3 regions of the Streptomyces sp. NBC_01264 genome follow, and region 2 is predicted to be linked to each of the others. Evidence: predicted binding sites of a transcription regulator. Region 2 holds the regulator's gene; each other region holds the start of a gene.
The links. The regulator HrcA, encoded in region 2, represses chaperone genes, less so after heat shock. The targets are predictions, from matches to a motif close to TTNGCACTCNGNNNNNCNGAGTGCNAA.
Positions count from the first base shown of each region.

Region 1: the regulator HrcA is predicted to act here: its motif matches at 3,992-4,018, upstream of groL (chaperonin GroEL).
Region 3: the regulator HrcA is predicted to act here: its motif matches at 4,860-4,886, upstream of groES (co-chaperone GroES).

Region 1 is NZ_JAPEOX010000001.1:4,602,407-4,611,879, reverse strand. Features, by position in the region: gene OG435_RS21320 (glucosyl-3-phosphoglycerate synthase) at 207-1,184, opposite strand; SAM riboswitch class I at 1,381-1,537, shown strand; gene thrC (threonine synthase) at 1,531-2,856, shown strand; gene OG435_RS21310 (ubiquitin-like small modifier protein 1) at 2,894-3,172, shown strand; gene OG435_RS21305 (cold-shock protein) at 3,601-3,807, shown strand; gene groL (chaperonin GroEL) at 4,184-5,806, shown strand; gene OG435_RS21295 (Uma2 family endonuclease) at 5,913-6,410, opposite strand; gene OG435_RS21290 (phosphoribosylanthranilate isomerase) at 6,628-7,233, shown strand; gene OG435_RS21285 (TetR/AcrR family transcriptional regulator) at 7,818-8,453, opposite strand; gene OG435_RS21280 (SDR family oxidoreductase) at 8,552-9,385, shown strand.
Region 2 is NZ_JAPEOX010000001.1:3,509,777-3,519,249, forward strand. Features, by position in the region: gene OG435_RS16270 (ribonuclease Z) at 27-935, opposite strand; gene OG435_RS16275 (histidine triad nucleotide-binding protein) at 939-1,298, opposite strand; gene OG435_RS16280 (16S rRNA (uracil(1498)-N(3))-methyltransferase) at 1,466-2,209, opposite strand; gene OG435_RS16285 (nitronate monooxygenase) at 2,206-3,297, opposite strand; gene dnaJ (molecular chaperone DnaJ) at 3,489-4,625, opposite strand; gene hrcA (heat-inducible transcriptional repressor HrcA) at 4,626-5,642, opposite strand; gene OG435_RS16300 (MBL fold metallo-hydrolase) at 5,797-6,522, shown strand; gene OG435_RS16305 (DUF3097 domain-containing protein) at 6,551-7,348, shown strand; gene hemW (radical SAM family heme chaperone HemW) at 7,377-8,609, opposite strand; gene OG435_RS16315 (AMP-dependent synthetase/ligase) at 8,667-9,473, opposite strand, start outside.
Region 3 is NZ_JAPEOX010000001.1:5,870,320-5,879,792, forward strand. Features, by position in the region: gene OG435_RS27630 (FtsW/RodA/SpoVE family cell cycle protein) at 1-737, opposite strand, end outside; gene OG435_RS27635 (LCP family protein) at 725-2,011, opposite strand; gene OG435_RS27640 (sensor histidine kinase) at 2,068-3,459, opposite strand; gene OG435_RS27645 (response regulator transcription factor) at 3,452-4,144, opposite strand; gene groES (co-chaperone GroES) at 5,029-5,337, shown strand; gene groL (chaperonin GroEL) at 5,474-7,105, shown strand; gene OG435_RS27660 (ester cyclase) at 7,193-7,891, opposite strand; gene OG435_RS27665 (SDR family NAD(P)-dependent oxidoreductase) at 7,967-8,740, opposite strand; gene OG435_RS27670 (MOSC domain-containing protein) at 8,750-9,427, opposite strand.

The sequences.
Region 1 (9,473 bases), 1.1 Mb from region 2:
AGCGCCTCGTCGTAGCCTTCTCGAAGGGGGAGACCACCTCCGCGGCGGCCGGTCCGCTCAGCGAGCCGAGCAGCAGCGCCGCGCCGCCGGCCACCGCGAGGGCGGATCCCCAGACATGTCTGGATACATGTCTGGCAGTTCTGGCATGTCTGAAACGTATGAACCCCATGAGGGGGAAATTAGCCCGATAGGGGATGGATCGGACGTTACGCCACGCGACGGCGCGCGTACTCCTCGATGTCCCGCATCGGAGGCCGCTCCTCGGTGTCCACCGCGTAGGTGTGCGGTACGAACCCCTCCGGGCCGCGCTCGAACTGCGTCAGCTCGGGGCGTACGAGGTGTCCGCGCGAGAGCCGGACCTGCGCCGTGCGGTAGATCGCCGCGGCCATCCGGCCCAGGGCCTGGCCGTCCTGGTGGCGGTGCAGCCGGACGCCCACGTCCACCTGGGCCAGTGCGTCCAGCCCGGCCGTGTGCAGCGCGTCCACCAGCAGCCCCAGCTCGACCCCGTAGCCCACGGGGAACGGCAGCCGCTCCAGCAGCTCGCGGCGTACGGCGTACTCGCCGCCCAGCGGCTGGACGAAGCCGGCCAGCTGCGGCCAGTGCAGGTTGAGCAGGGGACGGGCCACCAGCTCCGTGACCCGGCCGCCCTGGCCGTGGGCCTTGGCGGAGGAGAGGCCCTCAAACTCCTGGCCCAGGGGGCGGTCGTACATCGCCTTGACGAACCGCACGTCCGGATCGGTCAGCAGCGGGCCGACGATCCCCGAGACGAAGGCGGCCGAGAAATCGCGCAGGTCGGCGTCCACGAAGCAGACGATGTCCCCGGTGGTGGCCAGCAGCGAGCGCCACAGCACCTCGCCCTTGCCGGGGAGCGCCGGGATCCGCGGGAGGACCTCGTCGCGGTGCACCACCCGGGCCCCGGCCTTGGCGGCGACCTCCGCAGTGCGGTCCGTGGAGCCCGAGTCGATCACGACGAGCTCGTCCACCAGCGGCACCGGCAGGCCCTCGATCAGATCGCGCCGGATCACCTCGACGATCGCGCCGACCGTCGCCTCCTCGTTCAGCGCCGGCAACACCACGCTCACCGTGTTCCCCGCTGCCCGCTTGGCGGAAAGCAGCTGGCCGAGCGGTCGGTCGGCGGCGGACCAGGAGCGGTCTGCCAACCAGCGCTCCACCTCTTCCAGCACCTTCAGCACTCCCTGGTTCTTCACTGATCGTTCACTGGTTTGGACCGAATTGTGATCCATCTCGCGGTTCGGACGGCTGTCTCAACCCCCCGGACCTTCGGTTACAGTCTTGAACAACGCGATGGCCCACCGCATGCCGGGGGGCCCGCGTACAAACGCACCGGCGCGCCATAGAGCGCGTGTGCCGGTGCCATACCGCTCATCCAGAGGGGCAGAGGGACACGGCCCGTTGAAGCCCCGGCAACCCTCCAGTCGGTCTCGCGATCGCGCATTCCAGCGCCGCAGCGAGGTCCCCGGCTAGGGAAGGTGCCAATTCCGTCTCATGGCGAAGTGCGCCATGGGGAAGATGAGGAGAAAGGGCCTCGCCATCATGGCTGCACAGTCTGTCGCAACCTCTGCCGAAACCACTGTTTCGAGCACCTCTGTCGATCTCGGTCCCGCCACCGGCCTTTCCTGTCGTGAGTGCGGTACCCGCTTCGAGCTCGGCCCGATCTTCGCCTGCGCCGAGTGCTTCGGACCGCTCGAAGTCGCCTACGAGCTGCCCCTCGGTGACCCGGAAGCCCTGCGCGCCGCCATCGAGGCCGGCCCGAACAACATCTGGCGCTACGCGCCGCTGCTGCCCGTCCCGGCGGACGTGGCCTCCAAGCCGAGCCTGAACCCCGGCTTCACCAAGCTCGTGGACGCGGCCAACCTGGCCAAGGAGCTCGGCGTCACCGGCAAGCTGTACGTCAAGGACGACTCCGGCAACCCGACGCACTCCTTCAAGGACCGCGTCGTGGCCATCGCCGTCGAGGCCGCCCGCGCCTTCGGCTTCACCACCCTGTCCTGCTCCTCCACCGGCAACCTGGCCGGCGCCGTCGGCGCCGCGGCCGCCCGTGCCGGCTTCCGCTCCTGCGTGTTCATCCCGCACGACCTGGAGCAGGGCAAGGTCGTCATGGCCGGTGTCTACGGTGGCGACCTGGTCGGCATCGAGGGCAACTACGACGACGTCAACCGCTTCTGCTCCGAGCTCATCGGCGACCCGCTGGGCGAGGGCTGGGGCTTCGTCAACGTCAACCTGCGCCCGTACTACGGCGAGGGCTCCAAGACCCTGGCATACGAGATCTGCGAGCAGCTCGGCTGGCAGCTGCCCGACCAGATCGTCATCCCGATCGCGTCCGGCTCGCAGCTCACGAAGATCGACAAGGGTCTGCAGGAGCTGATCAAGCTCGGCCTCGTCGAGGACAAGCCGTACAAGATCTTCGGTGCCCAGGCCGAGGGCTGCTCGCCCGTCTCGACCGCCTTCAAGGCCGGTCACGAGGTGGTGCGCCCGCAGAAGCCGAACACCATCGCCAAGTCGCTGGCCATCGGCAACCCGGCGGACGGCCCGTACGTCCTGGACATCGCGCGCCGCACCGGCGGGTTCGTCGAGGACGTCAACGACGAGCAGGTCGTCGAGGCCATCAAGCTCCTCGCCCAGACCGAGGGCATCTTCGCCGAGACCGCGGGCGGCGTGACCGTCGGAGTGACGAAGAAGCTCGTCGAGAACGGGCAGCTCGACCCCACGCTGACCACCGTGATCCTGAACACCGGTGACGGCCTCAAGACCCTGGAGGCGGTGGCCGAAGGTGGTGGCCAGACCGCCACCATCCGCCCCAGCCTGGACGCGTTCCGCGCCGCCAACCTGGCCTGATCTCTTTCTCCCTGCACACCGGAAAGGCAGTAGCGCCATGAGCGTCAACGTCCGCATCCCCACCATCCTGCGCACCTACACCGGCGGCCAGGCCGAGGTCGCCGCCGAGGGCGCGACCCTCGAAGAGGTCATCCAGTCGCTGGAGGCCAACCACCCCGGCATCGCCGCGCGCGTCCTGGACGACCAGGGCAAGCTGCGCCGCTTCGTCAACGTCTACGTCAACGACGACGACGTGCGCTTCGAGGGCGGACTGCAGACGTCCACCCCGGACGGCGCCGGCATCTCGATCATCCCCGCCGTCGCGGGCGGCTGCTGAACCTTCCGGCAGCCCTCGTACGGCCGTCGTGCGGCCTTCGTAAGACCTCGCAGTAACTGAATTGCCCCCTCCGTTACCAAACGGAGGGGGCAATTCTGCTGGGTTGGGCGCGGTAGAGTTGGGGAAGTCCCCTCCGCTGTTCTTGCCCGCCGCATATGAGCGGGCCGCGGGAGGGTTGACATTGAGTCAACATGCAAGTGCGCTATGGGCCCTTGGTGTGGTTTGTCCGGCCCGAGTTGCCCAGGAATATTCCGGGTTTTCACCCTATTTCAATCTTTTGCCGTGTCCAGAATTCTCGTCGGAATGACCTGTTGCAGACAGCAGCCGTGCGGATACATTCAGCCCCGGTCGAGGCGTTCCGGCGCAAGTTCTGACCCGGGATCGCGAAGTGCGGTCCCGCGCAAGGGCCAGTAATAGGGGAGTTAGGCATGGCTCAGGGCACCGTCAAGTGGTTCAACGCGGAGAAGGGCTACGGCTTCATCGCGGTCGACGGTGGTGCGGATGTGTTCGTCCACTACAGCGCCATCCAGATGGACGGGTACCGCACCCTTGAAGAGGGTCAGCGGGTCGAGTTCGAGATCTCGCAGGGCCAGAAGGGTCCGCAGGCGGATATGGTCAAGCTCGCCGCCGGCTAGTCCGACCGCGATCGACCACCGACACGTACGCGGTCACGCACAGCGGCCGCGCACGACGGCACAACGGCACAACGGCATATGTACGAGGGGCCCACATCCTGGACACGGGATGGGGGCCCCTCGTGCGTGGCGGCTCCCGGGCCCTTGCGGCGTCCGGGTGTTCATCCCGGGTTGCCCGAAGCCGCTTGCACTCGGGGGGGTCGAGTGCTAATCATTGGCGTTAGCACTCTCCGGGTGAGAGTGCTGATATTCGAGGACCGGGTCGGTGAGGCCCGCAGGGTCCGGTGGGCAGGAACCGCCGGGCACGCAGGCCGTCCGTCGCGGGCGCGGGCGCGGTCCGGGAGCAATCCACCGCTGTCCGGGAGGACCACTTCAGATGGCCAAGATCATTGCGTTCGACGAGGAGGCCCGCCGCGGCCTCGAGCGTGGGATGAACCAGCTCGCCGACGCCGTCAAGGTCACCCTTGGCCCCAAGGGTCGCAACGTCGTCCTTGAGAAGAAGTGGGGCGCCCCCACGATCACCAACGATGGTGTCTCCATCGCCAAGGAGATCGAGCTCGAGGACCCGTACGAGAAGATCGGCGCCGAGCTGGTCAAGGAAGTCGCCAAGAAGACGGACGACGTCGCCGGCGACGGTACGACCACCGCCACCGTTCTCGCCCAGGCGCTCGTCCGCGAGGGCCTGCGCAACGTGGCCGCCGGTGCGAACCCGATGGCCCTCAAGCGCGGTATCGAGAAGGCCGTCGAGGCCGTCTCCGCCGCCCTGCTGGCGCAGGCCAAGGATGTCGAGACCAAGGAGCAGATCGCTTCGACGGCCTCCATCTCCGCCGCCGACACCCAGATCGGCGAGCTCATCGCCGAGGCCATGGACAAGGTCGGCAAGGAAGGCGTCATCACGGTCGAGGAGTCGCAGACCTTCGGCCTGGAGCTCGAGCTCACCGAGGGCATGCGCTTCGACAAGGGCTACATCTCGGCGTACTTCGCCACCGATATGGAGCGCATGGAGTCGTCCCTCGACGACCCGTACATCCTGATCGTCAACTCCAAGATCGGCTCGGTCAAGGACCTGCTGCCGCTCCTGGAGAAGGTCATGCAGTCCGGCAAGCCGCTGCTGATCATCGCCGAGGACGTCGAGGGCGAGGCGCTCTCCACCCTCGTCGTCAACAAGATCCGCGGCACCTTCAAGTCCGTCGCCGTCAAGGCCCCGGGCTTCGGTGACCGTCGCAAGGCCATGCTCGGCGACATCGCCATCCTCACGGGCGGCACGGTCATCTCCGAGGAGGTCGGCCTCAAGCTCGAGAACGCCGGTCTCGACCTGCTCGGCCGCGCCCGCAAGGTCGTCATCACCAAGGACGAGACGACCATCGTCGACGGCTCCGGTGACAGCGACCAGGTCCAGGGCCGCGTCAACCAGATCCGCGCCGAGATCGAGAACTCCGACTCGGACTACGACCGCGAGAAGCTGCAGGAGCGCCTGGCGAAGCTCGCCGGCGGTGTCGCGGTCATCAAGGCCGGCGCCGCGACCGAGGTCGAGCTCAAGGAGCGCAAGCACCGCATCGAGGACGCCGTTCGCAACGCGAAGGCGGCCGTCGAAGAGGGCATCGTCGCCGGTGGCGGCGTGGCCCTGCTGCAGGCCTCCTCGGTCTTCGACAAGCTGGAGCTCACCGGCGACGAGGCGACCGGCGCCAACGCCGTCAAGCTCGCGCTGGAGGCCCCGCTCAAGCAGATCGCCGTCAACGGTGGTCTCGAGGGTGGCGTCGTCGTGGAGAAGGTCCGCAACCTGCAGATCGGTTGGGGCCTGAACGCCGCGACCGGCGAGTACGTCGACATGATCGCCGAGGGCATCATCGACCCGGCGAAGGTCACCCGCTCCGCCCTGCAGAACGCGGCGTCCATCGCGGCCCTCTTCCTCACCACCGAGGCCGTCATCGCCGACAAGCCCGAGAAGGCCGGCGCGGCTGCCGGTGGCGGCATGCCGGGCGGCGACATGGACTTCTGATCCACCCCCGGGCTCCGGCCCGTAGGTAGATCGGCTGTTCGCACCACGTAGTACGTACCGAGGGCGGCATCCTCTCCTGACGGAGGGGGGGTCGCCCTCGGGCGTTTCAGAACGTGGAGGTGTCGACGGTGCAGTCGAAGGGCTCGGGCACGTGCAGGTCCTTGCCGAAAGACACCGTCTTACGGAAGCGGTAACCGTGCGGCGAGGGGTCCGAGAAGCAGGTGATCTCCTTCTCCTGCATGTCGACGACCAGATACACGGGGACCAGCCGGCCGTACACTTCCAGCTTTTCGTTCCAGTCCGCGTCCGTGGTGGATACGGAAGTGAACTCGGCGACCAGGGACAGGGCCGCACTGTCCGCGTGACGGCCCTCCTCGTCGAAGGCAGCCTCGTCTGCGACGAACAGGTCGGGTCCGTAGGCTCGCTCTGCGGCGGGGAACCGGAAGAGGATGGGCGAGGTCTCGGTGATGTACCCCTCGGGAGCATGGGCCTTGAGCTGCTCACGAAGCGCACGCATGCTGCGCAGGTAGCGCAGCGTGGAGAACGGCGACACGACGATCTTCCCCCGGATGAGCTCGGCCTTGAAGCCGACTGGTGTGTCCATCTCCGCGACCGTGTGCAGGAGAGTCTCGAATGACGGTGGATACGTCGCCTCTATGGGTGTGGCCCGGTCGATCATGATCGTCACCGTCGTCCTCCGCGTGGCGTGGCGTGCCGTGTACTGGGCGTGAGCCTGGTTCCAGGCTAGCGGCGCGTGGGCGGTCGCGCCCGGGTGCCGAGACGGATCACCACCGATCGGGGGCCTTTGGTTGACTGGCGACATGAGCGATCCCTTTGTGAAGATCTGCGGTCTGAAGACCGCCCGGGACGTCGAGGTGGCCGTGGCCGCCGGGGCCGACGCCGTCGGGTTCGTGTTCGCGCCCGGCAGCCCGCGTACGGTCGACGCCGGGACGGCGCGGGAGCTCATCGGGCACGTGCCCGACGGGGTGCTCACCGTGGGGGTGTTCCGGGGGCAGTCCGTCGCCGAGGTGCGGCGCTTCGCCGAGGAGAGCGGCGTACGGGGCGTGCAGCTGCACGGCGAGGAGGGCCCGGAGGACTTCGCGGCGCTGCGCGCGGAGGGACGCACCCTGCTGCGGGCGACGGCGCGGCCCGTGTCGCGCTGCGGGGAGTACGGGGAGGACCTGCTGCTCCTCGACGCCCCGGACCCCGGCTCCGGCAAGCCGTGGAACTGGGGCTCGGCGGAGTTCACGGCCCCCGAGGGCCGCTGGCTGCTGGCGGGCGGGCTGACCCCGGGCAACGTGGGGGAGGCCGTTGCGGTCACCGGTGCCTGGGGTGTGGACGTCTCCAGCGGTGTGGAGAGCGAGCGGGGGGTTAAGTCCCCGGATCTCATCCGGGCCTTCATCGCGGCGGCGCGAGGGGTGGGCTGAGCCGCCGCGGCTGTCTTGGTGCGGCGGCGCCGTTGCCGGGGACCAGTCCCCGGACCCCTGCGCCTCAAACGCCGGCGGGGCTGGGGTTGGCCGGTGCGGCGGGTTGGCTGCGGTGGGGGGCCGGTGCCGGGGGCGGGGTGGGGTGTTGGCCTGGACTGCATGATTTAGGCGCCTTGTCCCCGACGTTCGATAGTTGTGGCTTCTTTGTGCGCCACAAATCACGCTTTACGTCCCGGCCAACACCCCACCCCGCCCCCGTCCCCGGCCCTGGCCCCGCAGCCCCCGACCCCGGCCGGGGGACAGCTCAGTCCCGGCCTGGGGACACTTCAGCTCCGGCCGGGGTTTGGTTTTCCAGCCGTCCGGCGTTTGAGGACCGGGGTCTGGGGCGGAGCCCCAGGGGGTCCGGGCGCAGCCCGGGGCCCTCCCAGCCCCGCCGGCGTTTGAGGCGCGGGTCCGGGCTGGCCCGGGGAACGGTGGAAGGGCGGGTAGGGGACAAGCTCCGCGCAGCGGCAGAGGCGTCGCAGCCGCGGCCCGGCCCCGCGCAGCGGTAAGGGGGACTTCGCCCGCGCAGCCGCACCGCCCGCTCAGGCCAGCGAGTCGATCCAGCGTTCCAGCCGCCGCCCCTCCGAAGCCATCAGCTGCGGATCGCGGAAGGTGTTCGTGAGCAGGGAGATGCCCTGGTACGAGGCGATCAGGGCGACCGCGAGCTCACGGGCGTCCGCCGCGCGCCCCATCGCGAGGAACTGCCGCTCCGCCCAGTCCAGCAGCACCCGCATGACCTTGGCGAGCGTCTGGTCGAGGCCGTCGTCGCGCTTGTCGAGCTCGGAGGCGAGCGAGCCGGTGGGGCAGCCGTAGCGGGCGGTGAGGTCGCGCTGTTCGACCCAGCCGGAGATGAGGGCCTTCAGCCGGTCCTGGGGGGTGGGGAGCGCGTCCAGGGCGGTGATCAGGCCGGCCAGGTGCTGCGCGTGGGCGTCGATGGCCGCTTCGACGAGCTGGTCCTTGGTCTTGAAGTAGTAGTAGACGTTGCCGAGCGGGACGTCGGCCGCGCGCGCGATGTCGGCGATCGTCGTCTTCTCCATGCCCTGTTCGTGCAGGACCTGGGCCGCGGCCGCGGCGAGGCGTTCGCGCTTGCCTCCGCGCTTGCCGCCCGGCTTGGCCTTCGGGCGGTCCGCAGGGGGTTCCGGGGCCGTTTCGGCGGCAGCAGCATCTGAGTAAGTCACCTGACTAAGTGTAGACGGGCGCCGCGCGAGGGGCTATGGTCGGGCTCGCGAGTAAGTCAGTCAACTAACTCACTTCACTTCTCGGGCGGGAGCCTTTCATGTTCGTCATCACGGGTGCGACCGGAAACGTCGGCAGCGAACTGGTACGGATCCTCGCGGCGGAGGGGGCGGGGGAGCGGGCCACCGCCGTCTCCCGCCGGGCGCCGGAGGCAGCCCTGCCCGAGGGCGTCCGCCACCACCGGGCCGACCTCGCCGAACCGCAGAGCCTGCGGCCCGCCCTCGCCGGGGCGACGGGCGGGGCCCTGTTCCTGCTCGTCGCGGGCGAGGATCCGCGGGCGGTCCTCGATCTGGCCGCGGAGGCCGGCGTACGCAGGGTCGTGCTGCTGTCCTCGCAGGGGGTCGGGACCCGGCCCGAGCAGTACGCGCACCCGGCCGCCTTCGAGGAGGCCGTCCGCCGGTCGGGACTGGAGTGGACGGTCCTGCGCTCGGGCGGGCTCGACTCGAACGCCTTCGCCTGGGCCGAGTCGATCCGTACGCACCGCACGGCGGCCGCGCCCTTCGGGGACGTCGGCCTGCCGACGGTCGACCCGGCCGACGTGGCCGAGGTCGCCGCGGCCGTCCTGCGCGGCTCCGGGCACGCGGGCCGCACGTACGAGCTGACCGGCCCGGCCCTCGTCACCCCGCGCGAGCGGGCCGCGGCGATCGCCGGGGCGATCGGCGAGCCGGTGCGGTTCGTGGAACAGAGCCCCGAGGAGGCCCGGGCCCAGATGCTGACCTTCATGCCGGAGCCGGCGGTGGAGGGCACCCTGTCGATCCTGGGCACTCCGATCGCCGCCGAACGGGCCGTCAGCCCGGCCGTCGAGCAAATCCTCGGCCGCCCCCCGCACCCCTTCACCACCTGGGCGACCCGCATGGCACCGGCCTTCCGCTGACGGCCCGGACCTGCCCCAGTGGCCTGCTCGGCCTGCCGGCCTGACCCCGGTCGGCCCGCCTGCCCCGTTAGCCCCCCCGGAGGACCCG
Region 2 (9,473 bases):
GGAGTCGGCGGGAGGCGGCGATCGGCCTACCCGGCCCGCCTCGGCACGGGTACCCGTACGAGATCCGCGGCGATCGTCAACTCCCCCTCGAAGCCGGCCGCCCGGGCCTGCCGTTCGAACTCCGACGGATCGGTGTAGCGCTGCGAGAAGTGCGTCAGCACGAGGTGCCGCACGCCCCCGTCCCGCGCCACCCGCGCCGCCTGCCCCGCGGTGAGGTGCCCGTGGTCGGTGGCCAGTTGGACGTCCTCGTCGAGGAAGGTCGACTCGATGACCAGCATGTCGCAGCCCGCCGCGAGCTCCTCGACGCCTTCGCAGAGCCGGGTGTCCATGACGAAGGCGAACCGCTGTCCGGCCCGCGCCTCACTGACCTCGTCGAGGGTGACTCCGCCGATGGAGCCCTCCCGCTGGATCCGGCCCACGTCCGGCCCCTTGATGCCGTGGAGCGCGAGCAGTTCGGGCAGCATCCGGCGCCCGTCGGGCTCGGTGAGCCGGTAGCCGAAGGACTCCACCGGGTGCGAGAGCCGTACCGCGTCCAGGGTGTACGCGTCCCCGCGCGCCAGGATCCCGTCCTCGGCGACGGGTTCCTCCGCGAGCTGCACGGTCTCGCGGTAGGCCGTGGCGTACCGCAGCCGGTCGAAGAACTTCTGTCCGGAGGCCGGGTAGTGGGCGGTGACGGGGTGCGGGACCCGGTCGAGGTTGATCCGCTGGATGACCCCGGCGAGACCGAGGCTGTGGTCACCGTGGAAGTGGGTGACGCAGATCCGGTTGATGTCGTGCGCGGCCACCCCGGCGCGGAGCATCTGGCGCTGGGTTCCCTCGCCGGGATCGAAGAGGATGCCCTCGCCGTCCCAGCGCAGCAGGTAGCCGTTGTGGTTGCGGTGGCGGGTGGGCACCTGGCTGGCGGTGCCCAGCACCACGAATTCTCGTGACGACACGGTTTATCCCGGGGGCCATTCGAAGCCACGGCCGCCGAGGACGTGGGCGTGGGCGTGGAAGACGACCTGGCCGGCGCCGGCGCCGGTGTTGAAGACGAGCCGGTAGCCGCGTTCGGCGAGCCCCTCGTCTACCGCGACGCGGCCGGCCTCGGCCAGGACCTCGGCGGCGGTCCCGGGCTCCGCGGCCGCGAGGGAGGCGGCGTCCGGGTAGTGCGCCTTCGGGATGACGAGGACGTGGGTGGGCGCCTGCGGGTTGATGTCGCGGAAGGCGACGGTCGTGTCCGTCTCCCGGACGACCGTCGCGGGAATGTTCCCGGCGACGATCTTGCAGAACAGGCAGTCGGCCTGCGGTTCCCCGGCCATGTGCTGAGCCCTTCGTGACGGGTGATCGGTTCCGGCATCGTATCCACCGCCACCCCGCCGGACCCGTCAGGGCCGGGCGCCCTTCAGCACCGGCGGCCCGTCACGACTACCGGCCCGTCACGGCCACCGCCCCGTCGTCCCGCCGTCCCGTCAGGACCAGCGCCCCGTCAGGACCAGCGCCCCGTCCGCGCCAGCAGGACCGCCGCCGCAGCCGTGCCCGCCGTGGAGGTGCGCAGCACCGAGGGGCCCAGCCGGTACGGGTGCGCCCCGGCCGCGGCGAAGGCGGCCAGTTCGTCCGGGGAGACCCCGCCCTCGGGTCCGACGACCAGGACGATGGAGCCGGCGGCCGGCAGTTCCGCGATGGCCAGCGCGCCCGAGGGTGCGTCCCGGTCCTCGTGCAGGACCACCGCGAGGGCGGCCTCCGCGAGCAGCGCCGCCACCTGCTTGGTGGACAGTGCCTCCGCGACCTCGGGGAAGCGGACCCGGCGGGACTGCTTGCCCGACTCCCGGGCGGTGGCCCGCCACTTCGCGAGGGATTTGGCTCCCCGGTCGCCGCGCCACTGGGTGATGCAGCGCGAGGCCTGCCAGGGCACGATCGCGTCGACGCCGGTCTCCGTCATGGTCTCGACGGCGACCTCGCCCCGGTCGCCCTTGGGCAGCGCCTGGACGACGGTGATCCGTACGGCCGGCTCCGGCTCCTCGAAGGCCCCGGACACGGAGACGACGAGGCGGTCCTTGCCCTCGGCGGCCGTCACGACGGCCTCGGCCCAGCCTCCCCGGCCGTCGGTCAGCACGAGGGCCTCGCCGGGCCCCAGCCGCTTCACGGAGACCGCGTGGCGGCCTTCGGAACCGTCCAGGACGAACTCCGGTCCCGCGGGAACCTTTTCGACCACGAACACCGGGGCGGTCATGACGCACTCCTCATCTGCATTGCCTTCAACGCGTTCTGCGCCGCGCCGAGTTCCGCCGCGAGCACCTCCACCAGCTCCCCGGCCGGCAGGGCCCGCGCCAGCCGGTGCCCCTGGCCCGCCCACAGGGCCATGCCCTGCGGGTCCCCGGCCGCCGCGGCGGCCTTGCGCAGCGGCGCGGTCAGGTGGTGGACCTGCGGGTACGCGGCCGGGGCGTACGGGCCGTGCTCGCGCATGAACCGGTTGACCAGTCCGCGGGCCGGCCGTCCCGAGAAGGCCCGGGTCAGCTCCGTCCGGACGAACAGCGGGTCGGTCAGGGCCTTCTTGTGCAGGGGGTGCGCGCCGGACTCCGGGCAGGCCAGGAAGGCCGTGCCGAGCTGCGCGGCCTCCGCGCCCGCGGCGAGCAGCGCGGCGATCTGCGAGCCGCGCATCAGGCCGCCCGCCGCGATGATCGGGAGGGCCACGGCCTCGCGCACCTGCGCGACGAGCGCGAGCAGGCCGACTCCGGCGGTTCCGTCGCCCTGCGGGTCGTCGCGGTGGGTGCCCTGGTGGCCGCCCGCCTCCACCCCCTGGACGCAGACGGCGTCGGCGCCGGCCGCCTGGGCGGCGCGGGCCTCCTCGACGGAGGTGACGGTGGCGATCGTGTACGTACCGACCTTGCGCAGGCAGGTGAAGGCCGCGGGCGAGGGCAGGCCGAAGGTGAAGGAGACGACGGGTACCGGGTCTTCGATGAGAATGGCCAGTTTGGCGTCGTAGCCGTCGTCGATGGTGCCGATGATGTCCTCGTCGGCGAGGGAGATCTCGTACCAGGAGGCCTCGCTGGCGAGGTGCCCGCGGTAGGCCTCCAGGGCGGCCGGGTCCGCGTGGGAGGCCTGCGGCAGGAAGAGGTTGACGCCGAAGGGGCGGCGGGTGAGCGCCCGCAGCCGCTTGATCTCCTGGTACATGCCGTCGGCGGTCTTGTAGCCGCCGGCGAGGAAGCCCAGTGCCCCCGCTTCGCACACGGCGGCCGCGAGCGGCGGGCAGGACGCGCCGCCCGCCATGGGCGCCTGCACGATCGGGTACGCGAAGAGACCGTTCGGTGCGGAGGACATGAGCTGCATCGTGCCATGTCCCGCTCACGGGACCGAATCACGGCATTCGCCTGGCATAGTCCCGTTCCCCGGGGTGCCCGAATACCGCCGCCGCCCTGCCGCCCCGCATGCCGCGAGCCCGGTCCGGGGCATCCCCGGACCGGGCTCGCAGGTGTTCTCGTACGCTGCTCAGCGCCCGTCGAAGGCGTCGCTCAGCGCCCGTTGAAGGCGTCCTTCAGACGGCTGAACAGGCCTTGCTGACCCGGCGCGAACTGGCCCATCGGCCGCTCCTCGCCCCGCAGCTTGGCCAGCTGGCGCAGCAGGTCCTCCTGCGCCGGGTCCAGCTTGCCCGGGGTGGTGACCTCGACGTGCACGATCAGGTCGCCGCGCCCGCCACCGCGCAGGTGGGTGACGCCGCGCCCGTGCAGCGGGATCGCCTGCCCGGACCCGGTGCCGGGCCGGATGTCGATCTCCTCCAGGCCGTCCAGCGTCTCCAGCGGGCACTTGGTGCCCAGGGCCGCCGCGGTCATCGGGATGGTGACCGTGCAGTGCAGGTCGTCCCCGCGCCGCTGGAAGGTCGGGTGCGGCAGCTCGTGGATCTCCACGTACAGGTCACCGGCGGGGCCGCCGCCGGGGCCGACCTCGCCCTCGCCCGCGAGCTGGATCCGGGTGCCGTTCTCGACGCCGGCCGGGATCTTGACGGTGAGGCTGCGGCGGGAGCGGACCCGGCCGTCGCCCGCGCACTCGGGACACGGGGTCGGGACCACGGTGCCGAAGCCCTGGCACTGCGGGCAGGGGCGCGAGGTCATGACCTGGCCCAGGAAGGACCGGGTGACCTGCGAGACCTCACCGCGGCCGCGGCACATGTCGCAGGTCTGCGCCGAGGTGCCGGGGGCGGCGCCTTCACCGGAGCAGGTGGTGCAGACGACGGCCGTGTCGACCTGGATGTCCTTGGTCGTGCCGAAGGCCGCCTCGTCCAGTTCCAGGTCGAGGCGGATCATGGCGTCCTGGCCGCGGCGGGTCCGCGAGCGCGGTCCGCGCTGCGAGGACTGACCGAAGAAGGCGTCCATGATGTCGGAGAAGTTGCCGAAGCCACCCGCTCCGAAGCCGCCGGCCCCGCCGCCGCCCGCGGAGGACAGGGGGTCGCCGCCGAGGTCGAAGACCTGCTTCTTCTGCGGGTCCGAGAGGACCTCGTAGGCGGCGTTGATCTCCTTGAAACGCTCTTGCGTCTTGGGATCGGGGTTCACATCCGGGTGCAGCTCGCGTGCGAGCCGCCGGAATGCCTTCTTGATCTCGTCCTGCGATGCGTCGCGGCGCACGCCGAGAACGGCGTAGTAGTCCGTGGCCACTTACGACTCCGCCAGGATCTGTCCGACGTAACGTGCCACTGCGCGTACCGCTCCCATCGTTCCGGGGTAGTCCATGCGGGTCGGTCCGACCACGCCGAGTTTGGCGACTGCTTCGCCGCCCGAACCGTAGCCGACCGAGACGACGGACGTGGAGTTCAGTCCCTCGTAGGCGTTCTCATGCCCGATCTTTACGGCCATTCCCGACTCATTGGCCTCGCCCAGCAGCTTGAGGAGCACGACCTGCTCCTCCAGCGCTTCGAGCACCGGCCTGATCGTCAGGGGAAAATCGTGTCCGAAGCGGGTGAGGTTGGCGGTGCCGCCGATCATCAGCCGCTCCTCCGCCTCCTCGACCAGCGTTTCGAGAAGGGTGTCGAGGACGGCCTTCACCGTCACCCGGTCCTCGTTCTCGAAGGACTCCGGAAGGTCCTTCACCAGCGGCGGCACGTCGGTGAACCGGCGGCCGACGACACGGCTGTTGAGGCGGGCCCGCAGGTCCGCGAGCGAGGTGTCCGCGAAGGGGGTCTGGCAGTCGACGAGCCGCTGCTCGACCCGGCCGGTGTCCGTGATGAGGACGAGCATCAGGCGGGCCGGGGCCAGCGAGAGCAGTTCCACGTGCCGGACGGTGGACCGGGTGAGCGAGGGGTACTGGACGACGGCGACCTGCCGGGTCAGCTGCGCGAGCAGCCGCACGGTACGGCCGACGACGTCGTCGAGGTCGACGGCCCCGTCGAGGAAGTTCTGGATGGCCCGGCGCTCGGGCGTCGAGAGCGGTTTGACCCCCGCCAGCCTGTCGACGAAGAGGCGGTAGCCCTTGTCGGTGGGGATCCGGCCGGCGCTGGTGTGGGGCTGGGCGATGTAGCCCTCGTCCTCCAGCACGGCCATGTCGTTGCGCACGGTGGCGGGCGAGACGCCGAGCCGGTGCCGCTCGGTGAGCGCCTTGGAGCCGACCGGCTCCTCCGTCCCGACGTAGTCCTGGACGATGGCGCGCAGCACTTCGAGTCTGCGATCGCTGAGCATCGCGCGCACACCTCCATCGTTTCCGTCGTTCGTGGCTTCGGCAGGCTCCTGCCTGCTGGCACTCCGGGCGTTCGAGTGCCAGAGATCCCCCGGCCAGTGTACGGCGGGGTGGTACACCCCTAGCAAGGGCGGCCCGCCAAGGTAGCGTCGCGGCATGGACGTGCGTTGGGAAGAGGCGGGCTGGGAACGACTCACCGAACGGGCCGGCCGAAAGCGCCTGCCGGTGTGGGATTGCACCGTGGGACTGGTGGTGGGCGAGGATTCGGCCCTCCTGATCGACCCCGGGTCCTCCCTGCGGGAAGGCGCGCTGGTGTGGGCCGAGGCGGAGCGGCTGGCGGGGCGCCGCGTGACCCATCTCGCATTCACACACGGACATTTCGACCACGTTCTGGGCGGGGCGGCGTTCGCGGGGGCGGAGGTGTACGGCCCGGTCGGGCTGGACGCCCTGCTCTCCGTGAGCCGGGACGAGCTGCGGGCCGACGCGGTCCGGCACGGCCTGGCCGAGGCCGAGGCGGCCGAGGCGGCGGACCTGCTGGTGATCCCCCGGCACCTGGTGTCGGGCGAGTGGACGCTCGACCTGGGCGGGGTGCAGGTGCTGCTGGCGAACGTGGGCCCGGGGCACACCCGGCACGATCTGGCCGCCTTCGTGCCCGGCGCGCGCGAGGTGGTCTTCTGCGGCGACCTCGTCGAGGAGTCGGGCGAGCCGCAGGCCGGCCCGGACGCGACGCCCCGGCAGTGGCCGGCGGCCCTGGACCGCCTCCTCACCCTGGGCGGGGACGACGCTCTGTACGTGCCGGGTCACGGAGCGGTGGTCGACGCGGCCTTCGTACGTGCCCAACGCGACACACTGGCCGCCCGCTTCGGCGTGTCGGGCCGCTGAACCGGCCCGCTCTCCTACCCTCGGCCGGATGCGCGAGTACTCCCCCGACCTGACCCCGCAGTGGAAGCGCTCCAAGCCCGTCCCCGAGGTACCGGCCGATCCGGACCTGGTGGTCGAGGTGGCGGGTACGGACTTCTGCGGCGCGGTGGTCGCCTGCGAGGCGGGCACGGTCACCCTGGAGGACCGCTTCGGCAAGCGCCGCGTCTTCCCCCTCGAACCCCGCGGCTTCCTCCTGGACGGCGCGGTGGTGACCCTGACCCGCCCGCCCCGGGGGCCGTCCGCCCCGGCCCGTACGGCCTCGGGCTCCCTCGCCGTGCCCGGGGCCCGTGCGCGGGTGGCCCGGGCGGGCCGGATCTACGTGGAGGGCCGCCACGACGCCGAACTGGTCGAACGGGTCTGGGGCGACGACCTGCGGATCGAGGGCGTCGTGGTGGAGTACCTGGAGGGCATCGACGACCTCCCTGCCGTCGTCGCCGACTTCGCCCCCGCGGCCGACGCCCGGCTGGGCATCCTGGTGGACCACCTGGTCCCGGGCTCCAAGGAGTCCCGCATCGCCGCCGCGGTGACCTCCCCGCACGTCCTGATCGTGGGCCACCCGTACGTGGACGTCTGGCAGGCGGTGAAACCCTCGGCCCTGGGCATCCCCTCCTGGCCGGTGATCCCGCCCGGCCAGGACTGGAAGACGGGCATCTGCCGCGCCCTGGGCTGGCCGGAGAACACCGGAGCCGCCTGGCAGCACATCCTGTCCCGCGTGACCTCGTACAAGGACCTGGAGCCGACCCTCCTGGGAGCGGTGGAGCACCTGATCGACCACGTGACGGCGTAGCCCCGCAGGGCCAGGCCCCCGGAGGGGGTCAGTCGACCAGGTCCCGGACCACCGCGTCGGCCAGGAGCCGCCCACGGAGGGTCAGGACGGCCCGCCCGGCCGCGTACGGGCCCGCCTCGAGGAGACCGTCCGCCAGGGCCCGCCCGGCCGCGGCAAGGCCCGCAGGGACCAGCAGGGACAGCGGCACCCCGTCCACGAGCCGGAGCTCCAGCAGGATCCGCTCCACCCGCCGGTCCTCCTCCGAGAGGAGCTCCCGCCCGGCCCCGGGCGACCGCCCCTCCGCCAGCGCAGCCGCGTACGCGCCGGGATGCTTCACGTTCCACCACCGCACCCCGCCCACGTGCGAGTGCGCCCCGGGCCCGGCCCCCCACCAGTCGGCCCCGCGCCAGTACAGCTCGTTGTGGAGGCACCGCCCGGCCTCGGAGGTGGCCCAGTTCGAGACCTCGTACCAGGAGTACCCCGCCTCGGCCATCACCGAGTCGAGGATCAGGTACCGGTCCGCGTGGACGTCGTCGTCCGTCATCGGGACCTCGCCCCGCCGGATCCGCCGCGCCAGCTGGGTGCCCTCCTCCACGATCAGCGCATAGGCGCTGATGTGATCGGGCCCGGCCCCCAGCGCCGCCGACAGCGACGCCCGCCAGTCCTCGTCCGATTCCCCCGGCGTCCCGTAGATCAGGTCCAGGTTCACGTGCTCGAAGCCCGCCGCCCGCGCCTCCGCGACGCAGGCCTCCGGCCGCCCGGGGGTGTGCGTACGGTCCAGGACCTTCAGGACGTGCTGCTTCGCGCTCTGCATGCCGAAGGAGATCCGGTTGAAGCCGCCCGCGCGCAGCTCCGCCAGGTACTCCGGGTTCACCGACTCCGGATTGGCCTCGGTGGTGACCTCGGCGTCCTCGGCCAGCCCGAATTCCTCGCGGATCGCCGCGAGCATCCGTACGAGGTCGCCGGCGGGCAGCAGCGTGGGCGTGCCGCCGCCCACGAACACGGTCCGTACGGCCCGGGGGTCGTCCCCCAGGACCTTCCGCGCCAGCCTGACCTCGTCGATCAGGGTGTCGGCGTAGTTCTCCCGGGAGGCGAGCACACCGCCGGTGCCCCGCAGCTCGGTGGCCGTGTAGGTGTTGAAGTCGCAGTACCCGCAGCGCGTGGCGCAGTACGGAACGTGCAGGTAGAACCCGAGCGGCCGCTCGCCTGCTCCCGCGAGGGCGTGGAGCGGCAGCGAGCCGTCTTCGGGCATGGGTTGACCGTCGGGCAGTGCGGAAGGCATGGGCCCATTGTCCCGCACTGCCCCAAGGTCGTTTACGGTCCTGCGCGGTGCCCGGTGCTACTTCTCGCGGGAGCCCTCGTACATCTCGTCGATGAGGTGCTTGAACTCGCGCTCGACGACCGGCCGCTTCAGCTTGAGGCTCGGGGTGAGGTCCCCGTGCTCCACGTCGAGGTCGCGCGGCAGGAGGCGGAACTTCTTGACCGTCTGCCAGCGCTGCAGGCCCTCGTTGAGGGTCTGGACGTAGGTCTCGATGAGCCGGTTCGTCTCGGGCGCGGCCAGGACCTGGGAGTACGTCTTGCCCTCCAGGCCGCTCTCGGCGGCCCAGACCAGGATGGAGGGCTCGTCGAGGGCGATGAGGGCGGAGCAGAAGTTCCGGTCGGCGCCGTGGACGACGATGCTGGAGACGTAGGGGCAGAGCGCCTTGAACTGTCCCTCGATCTCCGCCGGGGCGACGTACTTGCCGCCCGAGGTCTTGATCAGGTCCTTCTTGCGGTCGGTGATGCGCAGGTAGCCGTCCGCGGAGAGCTCGCCGATGTCGCCCGTGTGCAGCCAGCCGTCGGCCTCCAGCACCTCGGCGGTCTTCTCGGGCTGCCCGTGGTAGCCCTGCATGATCCCGGGGCCGCGCAGCAGCACCTCGCCGTCGTCGGCGATGCGGACCTCAGTGCCGGGGAGCGGCTTGCCGACGGTGCCGGTGCGGTAGGCCTCGCCCGGGTTGACGAAGGAGGCGGCGCTGGACTCGGTGAGCCCATAGCCCTCCAGGATGTGGATGCCCGCTCCGGAGAAGAAGTAGCCGATCTCGGGAGCGAGGGCGGAGGCGCCGGAGACGGCGGCGCGCAGGTTGCCGCCGAAGGCCTCGCGGAGCTT
Region 3 (9,473 bases), 2.4 Mb from region 2:
ACGCCGAAGAAGAGCAGCGAGGTGCCGAGGTCGCGCTCGAAGACCAGCACCATCAGCGAGATGATCCACACCGTGATGAGCGGGCCGAGCTGGCGCATCGGCGGCAGCCGCATGCCCAGGAACTTGCGGCCCGACAGGGCCAGTGCGTCGCGGTGGATCACCAGGTAGCCCGCGAAGAACACCGCGATCATGATCTTCACGAACTCGCCGGGCTGGACCGAGAGCCCGGCGAATTTGATCCAGCGCTTCGCCCCGTAGGTGTCCGCGCCGAAGAAGGCGGGCGCGATCAGCGCCACCAGGGCCACGGCCATCGTGATGTAGATGAACCGCTGGAGCAGCCGGTGGTCGCGCAGCAGTCCGAGCACCGTGATGCAGGCCGCGACGCCGATCACCGTCCACATCAGCTGGCCGGGAGCGTTCGGCGGGGAATTGTACCGCTCCAGGTACCCCTGGTCGAGGCGGTGCAGCAGCACCAGCCCCAGCCCGGTCAGCAGCAGGGCCAGCGGGAAGATCAGCGGATCCGCGTACGCCGCGAACCGGCGGATGGCCAGGTGCCCCACCAGTGCGAGCAGCGTCATGCTGATCACGAAGCCGGTGAGGCCCGCCGGCAGCTCGTCGTTCATCGCGAGACCGGCGGCGATGTGGCCGGAAATGGTCACCGCGACGACGAGGACCAGGAGCAGTGCTTCCGTGCGGCGGCGCACCCCCGCCGTGGTCAGGGGCTTCAGTCCACGCACGGGACGCCGCCGCCATCGATGGCGGGGGTTCCGCTGCTGCTTCGGGACGGTACCGGCGTGGGGCTCTTGGCGGGGCCCGTGGTGCCCGCGGAGCCCTGCGGGGCGGGCGCGGTGCCCGGTGAGGAGGAGGGAGCGGTGCCAGGCGCGCTCGGGCTCGCAGTGGCCCCGGGCCCGATCCGCTCGGCTATGAACCGCTTTATCTTCATATCGTCTACGACGTTTATCTCGGCTCCATGGTTCCGGTCGAAGCGTTCGATGGGAAGGGTCACAAACTCCACGGCGCCCCCGGACAGGTTCTTCGCCTGCTCCACGAACGACAGCAGGTCCCATCCCCGGTCGGTCACCACGTCCTGCTTCGCCGAGTCGATCAGCTTCATCAGCTTCACCGGATCGGTGAAGGTCCCGGCCTGGTTCAGCTTGTAGGTGGCCCCCGCCAGGAACGCCTGCTGCCGCTTCGTCCGGTCCAGGTCGCCCATGGTCAGACCCATCCGCTGGCGGACGAAGGCCAGCGACTCCTGACCGTTGAGCGTGTGCCGCCCCGCCGAGAAGTCGGCTCCGGAGTTCTTGTCCTTCACCGCGTGGTTCAGACACACCGGTACGCCGCCCAGCGCGTCGGCCAGGTGATAGAAACCGGCCAGGTTCAGCTCGGCGAAGTGGTCGATCGGCACGCCCAGGAAGGTGCGCACCGTCTCGATCTCCGCCTTGCGGCCCGCCTCGCGCCCCTCGCGCTCCAGCTGCCGCCGGTCCTTGACCCCCTGGGCGGACAGCTGCTCCTCGACCTTCGCCTTCGCCCGCCCGTACGCCTCCTTGATCTTGGCCTTGCCGGTGAACCCGGGCACCCCGTGCAGGTCGACGAAGTCGTCGCGCGGCACCGAGAAGGCCTTCGCCTTGCTCCCGTCACCCGGGACGTGCAGCAGGATCAGGGTGTTGGTGTTGTAGCCGCCGACCTCGGAGCTCGCGCCGGCGTGCAGTTTCTCGAGGATCGCCGGCGGGAGGTCCTCGCCGTTCTGGTCCCGGCGGCTGTCCAGGCCCATCAGCAGGATGTTCACATCGCCGTGCTTCGACTTCTCGGCGCCGTCCAGGGCCTTGGAGCTGCCGATGCTGGAGGCGAGGTCGTCGTACAGGTACCAGGCGGTCGCCCCCGCGAGCACCACCAGGGCGCAGCCGGCCGCCAGCAGGGTGCGGGTGAGGCGGGCGCGGCGGGAGCGCCCGCGGCCGTGGGGTGCGGGGGCCTGGGTCCGGGGTTCCTTGGGCTTCCTGCGGTGGGCACTCATCTTGCCGATGCTGCGGGAGCGCGGCTGAAGGAATCCTGAGGCTCCTGAAACGGCCTTCAGGAAGCCGCGCGCCCCGGCACGCGCAGCACCATGCGGGCGCCCCCGGCGGGCGCCGGGAGCGCGCGTACGTCACCGCCGTGCGCCCGGGCGATCTCCCGGGCGATGGCCAGCCCCAGACCGGTGCCGCCACTGGCCCGGCCCCGGTCCGCGTCCAGCCGTACGAACCGCTCGAAGACCCGGTCCCGGTCGGCCTCCGGGATGCCCGGCCCGTCGTCCGTGACCTCCAGCAGGGCCCAGCCGTCCTCGGCCGAGGCCCGCACCACGACCCCGGTACGGGCGTACCGCAAGGCGTTGTCCACCAGGTTCGCCAGCGCCCGCTCCAGCCGCTCCGGATCCCCGGCGGCCGGTACGGGACCCCGCGCGTCCAGCCGGAGCGGAACCCGGGGCCCGGGGCGCCGCGCCGCGTCCTCGGCGGCCAGCAGCGCGAGGTCCACCGGCTCGGTGCGCGGCGCCGGCCCACCGTCCAGCCGGGCCAGCAGGAGCAGGTCGGCGGCGATGCCCTGCAGCCGCTCGGTATCGGCCAGTGCGGCCGCCACCGACTCCCGGTCGGGGTCCCGCAGCGCCACCTCCAGCCGGGACCGGACGGCCGCGAGGGGGTTGCGCAGCTCGTGCGAGGCGTCGGCGGTGAACTGCCGCTGCCGGGCGTCGCTGCGCTCGAGGCGGTCGAGGGTGTCGTTGACGGTCCGGGCCAGCTGCGCGATCTCGTCGGCGCCGCCCGGGTCCGGGACCCGCCGGTCCAGCTCGCTCCCGGTGACCGCCGCCAGCCCGGTGCGGATCGCGGTGACCGGGCGCAGCGCGTGGCCCGTCACCCACCAGGCCAGGGCCGCAGAGAAGAGGATCAGCGGGGGCGCGCCGGCCAGCAGCCCGAGCGCGACGGCCCGGTTGGCGTCGTCGACGTCGCCGAGCACGGTCGCGGCGTAGACGGTGTGCGGGTCGTGCGCCCCCGGCGGGCCGGGCGCGTCCACGGCGACCACCACGCGCCGCTGTGCGCCGGGGCGCGCGGGCGGCAGCACGGCCGACCGCACGTCCTGGCCGGGCGCGGGGCGCAGCTCCGTCAGCTCCGGGGTGTCCTTCAGGTCCCCGCTGGTGGCCACGACCGTCCCGGCCGCGTTCCGTACGAGGACCAGGTCGACCCCGCCCTCGGGCACGGGCAGCCGCCCGGCGGGCGGAAGGCTCCCGGTGTCGTACTGGGCGGCCACCTTGCGGGCGGCCAGCTCGGTGCGGCCGGTGGTGTTCTCGATGAGGTTGGCGCGCAGCAGGGTGTAGAGCCACAGCCCGCCGGCGGCCAGGACGGCGGCCATCGCGAGGGCGGCGGCCGCGGCGCCGCGGGCGCGGAGACTGCCGAGGCGGCGGGGCCGGCGGGGCCGGCGGGGTGCGGCCTCAGCCACCGTCGGGGGCCATCCGGTAGCCGGTGCCGTGCACAGTGAGGATCGAGCGGCGCCCGAACGGGGCGTCGATCTTCCGGCGGAGCGAGGAGACGTAGACCTCGACGATGTTCGGGTCGATGCCGCGCGGGGTGTCCCAGACCTCGTCGAGGATGTCCTGCTTGGGGACGGCCCGGCCGGGCTGCTCCATCAGGCAGCCCAGGACGCCGAGCTCACGGGCGGTCAGCTCGATCTCGTGCGTGCCCCTCCGGCAGCGGCGGCCCTGGGCGTCGAGGACGAGGTCGCCGGCCTGGAGGACGCGGGTCCGGGCGGAGGCGGCGGCGGTGGCGGTGCGGCGGGTGAGCGCGCGGAGGCGGGCGGCGAGGACGACGAAGGAGAACGGTTTCGTCAGGTAGTCGTCCGCACCCGAGTCCAGGCCCTCGGCCTCGTCGTACTCGCCGTCCTTGGCGGTCAGCATCAGCACGGGGGTGGCTACGCCGTGGGACCGCATCCGGGTGCAGATCTCGTAGCCCGAGAGGCCGGGGAGCATCAGGTCGAGGAGGACGACGTCGTACGGGCCTCCGGTGAGCGCCAGGTCCAGGCCGCGGTGGCCGTCGTGGGCGAGGTCGACCCAGTGGCCGTCGGCGGAGAGGCCGCGCCGCAGTGAATCGGCGAGGCTGACTTCGTCTTCGACGACCAGGATCCGCATGCCCCAAGCGTCACATACCGGGCGCCAACCCTTCTCGACGCGGCCGCACACCTCCTCGATGCGGCCGCTCGCACCGCTCGGCCCTGGCGGGCCTCCCGGGCTTCGCGCCGCTACGCCAGCCTCCGGCCGGCGGTGCCCCGGCGGGGCCGCCGCCGCCGTCCCGGCGCGGGGCCCGGTGGGCGGGTGCGGGTGGGCCCTGCGGGGCGAAGTCCCCTACCCGCCCTTCCACCGTTCCCCGGGCCAGCCCGGACCCAGTCCTCAAACGCCGGACGGGCTGAAAAGACCTGGGGCTCCGCCCCAGACCCCGGTCCTCAAACGCCGGACGGCTGAAAAGACCAACCCCGGCCGGGGCCAAATGTCCCCCGGCCGGGACCGAATGCCCCCCCCGGCCGGGACTGAACTGTCTCCCCCGGCCGGGGTCGGGGGCTGCGGGGCCAGGGCCGGGGACGGGGGCGGGGTGGGGTGTTGGCCGGGACGTAAAGCGTGATTTGTGGCGCGCAAAGAAGCCACAACTATCGAAGTCGGGGACAAGGCGCCTAAATCATGCAGTCCAGGCCAACACCCCACCCCGCCCCCGGCACCGGCCCCCCACCGCAGCCAACCCGCGCGCAGGCCAACCCCAGCCCCGCCGGCGTTTGAGGCGCAGGGGTCCGGGGACTGGTCCCCGGCGGCACCGCCGCGCAGGCGGTCCCCGCTGCGAAACCAGCGGCGCGTTCTGGCACTCCGCTTGACCGAGTGCTAATCCCCGGAATAGTCTCGCGTCTGGCACTCGCCCCCGGTGAGTGCCAACACTGCGACAGGTTGATCCGGCACCCGCGACGACGGATCGACAAGGTCGCCACCCAGACAGTTAACTCCGGATCTCCGAAGCGGAAGGTCAGATCGTGACGACCACCAGCTCCAAGGTTGCCATCAAGCCGCTCGAGGACCGCATTGTGGTCCAGCCGCTCGACGCCGAGCAGACCACGGCCTCTGGCCTGGTCATCCCGGACACCGCGAAGGAGAAGCCCCAGGAGGGCGTCGTCCTCGCGGTGGGCCCGGGTCGCTTCGAGGACGGCCAGCGTCTCCCGCTGGACGTCACCGTCGGCGACGTCGTCCTGTACTCCAAGTACGGCGGCACCGAAGTGAAGTACAACGGCGAGGAGTACCTCGTCCTCTCGGCCCGCGACGTGCTCGCGATCGTCGAGAAGTAATCACTTCTCCAGTTTTGCTTTGAGCTACGCCCCTGGTCACCCCTGCTGATGCCGGGCGGCGAGGGGCGTAGCTCGTTCTAGACAGGCGGTCGCGGTGAGCGGCCGGGGATAGCAACGAGAGGGCTGAACCGCTCCCATGCCGAAGATTCTCAAGTTTGACGAGGACGCCCGTCGCGCCCTTGAGCGTGGCGTCAACAAGCTTGCCGACACCGTCAAGGTGACGATCGGCCCCAAGGGCCGCAACGTCGTCATCGACAAGAAGTTCGGCGCTCCCACCATCACGAACGACGGTGTCACCATCGCGCGTGAGGTCGAGCTCGACGACCCGTACGAGAACCTTGGCGCGCAGCTCGTCAAGGAGGTCGCGACCAAGACCAACGACGTCGCGGGTGACGGCACCACCACCGCCACCGTCCTGGCGCAGGCGCTGGTCCGCGAGGGTCTGCGCAACGTCGCCGCGGGTGCTTCCCCGGCCGCCCTGAAGAAGGGCATCGACGCCGCGGTCAAGGCCGTCTCCGACGAGCTCCTCGCCACCGCCCGTCCGATCGAGGACAAGTCCGACATCGCCGCCGTGGCCGCGCTCTCCGCGCAGGACCAGCAGGTCGGTGACCTCATCGCCGAGGCGATGGACAAGGTCGGCAAGGACGGTGTCATCACCGTCGAGGAGTCCAACGCCTTCGGCCTGGAGCTCGAGTTCACCGAGGGCATGGCCTTCGACAAGGGCTACCTGTCCCCGTACATGGTCTCCGACCAGGAGCGTATGGAGGCCATCCTCGATGACCCGTACATCCTGATCAACCAGGGCAAGATCTCCTCCATCCAGGACCTCCTGCCGCTGCTCGAGAAGGTCATCCAGGCCGGCGCCTCCAAGCCGCTCCTGATCATCGCCGAGGACGTCGAGGGCGAGGCGCTCTCCACCCTCGTCGTCAACAAGATCCGTGGCACCTTCAACGCCGTCGCCGTCAAGGCGCCCGGCTTCGGTGACCGCCGCAAGGCGATGCTGCAGGACATGGCCACCCTCACCGGTGCCACCGTCATCGCCGAGGAGGTCGGCCTCAAGCTCGACCAGGCCGGTCTGGACGTACTGGGCTCCGCCCGCCGCGTCACGATCTCCAAGGACAGCACCACCATCGTCGACGGTGGCGGCTCCTCCGACGAGGTCCTCGGCCGCGTCAACCAGATCAAGGCCGAGATCGAGTCCACCGACTCGGACTGGGACCGCGAGAAGCTGCAGGAGCGCCTGGCGAAGCTCGCCGGTGGCGTCTGCGTCATCAAGGTCGGCGCCGCCACCGAGGTGGAGCTCAAGGAGAAGAAGCACCGTCTCGAGGACGCCATCTCGGCGACCCGCGCCGCGGTCGAGGAGGGCATCGTCTCCGGCGGTGGCTCCGCTCTCGTCCACGCCGTGAAGGTGCTCGAGGGCAACCTCGGCCTGACGGGCGACGAGGCCACCGGTGTCGCGGTCGTGCGCCGCGCCGCCGTCGAGCCGCTGCGCTGGATCGCCGAGAACGCCGGCCTCGAGGGCTACGTCATCACCTCGAAGGTCGCCGAGCTCGAGAAGGGCCAGGGCTTCAACGCCGCCACCGGCGAGTACGGCGACCTGGTCAAGGCCGGCGTCATCGACCCGGTCAAGGTCACCCGCTCCGCCCTGGAGAACGCCGCTTCCATCGCGTCGCTGCTGCTCACGACCGAGACCCTGGTCGTCGAGAAGCCGGCCGACGACGAGGGCGACGCCGGTCACGGCCACGGTGGCCACGGCCACAGCCACTGACCTCGTCAGTAAGCGGTAAGCAGTAAGTACGGCAAAGCCCCGGTCACCACCGCTGCCAAGCGGTGGTGACCGGGGCTTTCCCGTCTGCTAGCCGGGCATCATGCCCATCTGGCGCATCAGGCCCGGGGCGTCGTAATACCACCAGTCCTCGGCGATCTGGCCGTTCTCGATCCGGCAGGTCGTAGAGCCCGACATGGTGAATTCCCTGCCGGTCGGCGCGACCCCCATGAACTCGCCCTTGTGCGTGCCCTTCCAGTCCCACAGGGTGGTGACGCAGTCGCCTTCGGCGATCTGCCGCGTCATGTCGAAGGTCATGTCGAAGGAGCCCCGCCACATGCCGACGGTCTTGCGGATGCCCTCGCGGCCGTTGCCCTCGCCGGCGCTCTCCATGATGTCGTGGGTGACGTAGTCGGCGGCGACGCACTCCTCGATGACGTCGAAGTTGCCCTTGCCCACGACCTCCTCGAGGAAGCGGTTGACGACGAGCTTGTTGAGGTACTCGTCACGGACCACGTCGAGGTTCATGAACTTCGGCATGCCCTCGCACAGTGCCACCATCTCCTGGAACATCCGGTCGGTTTCCGGGAGCTGAGAGTTCCTCATGGCCTCTTCGTACGAGGGGAATTCGACGAGGTCCACGTAGTGCGTCCTGGAGTCGCGGTCCCTGCCGATGAGGGTGTGGGTGACCGTGCGCTTGCCGGCGGTCTGCTCGGCATAGCGGTCGATGAGACTGTTCATCTCGTCGAAGCGCTTGGTCTCGTAGTCGATCACTTGTACGAATGTCATCGCGTCGCCTCCCGCGCTGGATGGGACACATCCAGTCTAGGGAGATTTCACCCATATGCCGTGTTTACGCACAGGTCACTGGGGCCCGTACTTGCGCCCCGTACGCGAGGACATCCCGCCCAGCAGCCCCCGCGGGGTCAGCTTCACCACGCCCATCAGCGCCTTGTACCGCGGGTCCGGGATCGACACCGTCCTGCCCCGCGCCAGATCGGCCAGCGCCGCGGCCACCAGCTTGTCGGCGTCGAGCCACATCCAGCCGGGGATGTTGTCCGTGCCCATGCCGGCCCGCTCGTGGAACTCGGTGCGCACGAAGCCCGGGCACAGCGCCATCAGCCGTACGCCGGAGCCGGTCAGGTCCTTGGCCGCGCCCTGGGTGAACTGCACGACCCAGGCCTTGCTCGCCCCGTACGTGCCGCGCGGCAGGAAGGCCGCCACCGAGGCCACGTTGATCACGCCGCCGCGCCCGCGCGAGCGCATCGGCTCCACGGCCGCCGAGGTCAGCCGCAGCACGGCCTCGATGTGGACCTTCAGCATGGTCAGCTCGTCGGCCATGGAAACTTCGAGGTAGCGGCCCTTGTTGCCGAAGCCCGCGTTGTTCACCAGCAGGTCCACCGGGTGCTTGCGGTCGGCGAGGCGCTCCTCGACCGCCGTGATGCCCTCCTCGGTGGAGAGGTCGGCGGCCAGCACCTCGGCCTCGATCCCGTGCCGGTCGTGCAGTTCGGTGGCCTGCTCCCCGAGGCGCTTGGTGTCCCGCGCCACCAGGACGAGGTTGTGCCCCTGGGCGGCGAGCCGCCGGGCGAAGGCGGCGCCGATGCCCGCCGTGGATCCCGTAATCAACGCAGTCGTCATAGGCGCAACCTAGTCGTCCCGCTTCCCGTACTTCTCCACGTGGGCCAGCGCCCTGTCCCGAGCCTCCGGCTCCAGCGCGTCACCCGCCGCCAGGGTGCGCGGCAGCAGGTCCCGCTCGGTGGTGAAGGCGCGGAACCAGAACTCCACCGTCACCTCGTGCTCCGGACGGTGCACGACCTCGACGGTGTCGCCGGGGGAGACCGCGCCCTCCTGGACGACCCGCAAGTAGGCCCCCGGCCGGGCCTCCTGGGTGAACCGCTTGACCCAGGCCTTCTCACCGAGCATCCCCTGGAAGGTCCGGCACGGGATGCGCGCCGAGGCCACCTCCAGGACGAGGTCGGGGCCGACCCGCCAGCGCTCGCCGAGCAGCGCGCCGTTCACGTCGAGGCCGGAGGTGGTGAAGTTCTCGCCGAAGATCCCGCCGGGCAGTTCGCGGCCGAGCTCGCGCTCCCACCAGTCCAGGTCCTCGCGGGCGTAGGCGTACACGGCCTGGTGGTCCCCGCCGTGATGGCGCAGGTGGCAGACGTCGTCCCCTTCTACACCGCTCGCACCGACGCCCTTGGGGCCCGGCGCGAAGACCCGTACGGGGCCAGGCGCGGGGATCTTGCCGTGACCGGTCAGTCCGTCCGGGGCGTCGGTGTGGTCGACGGCCGTCGCGCGGCCGAGGTTCACGGAGATCAGATGCATGGCACCACGCTAGCCGAATGGTCTCAAAGCAGCCGGGGATTATTCG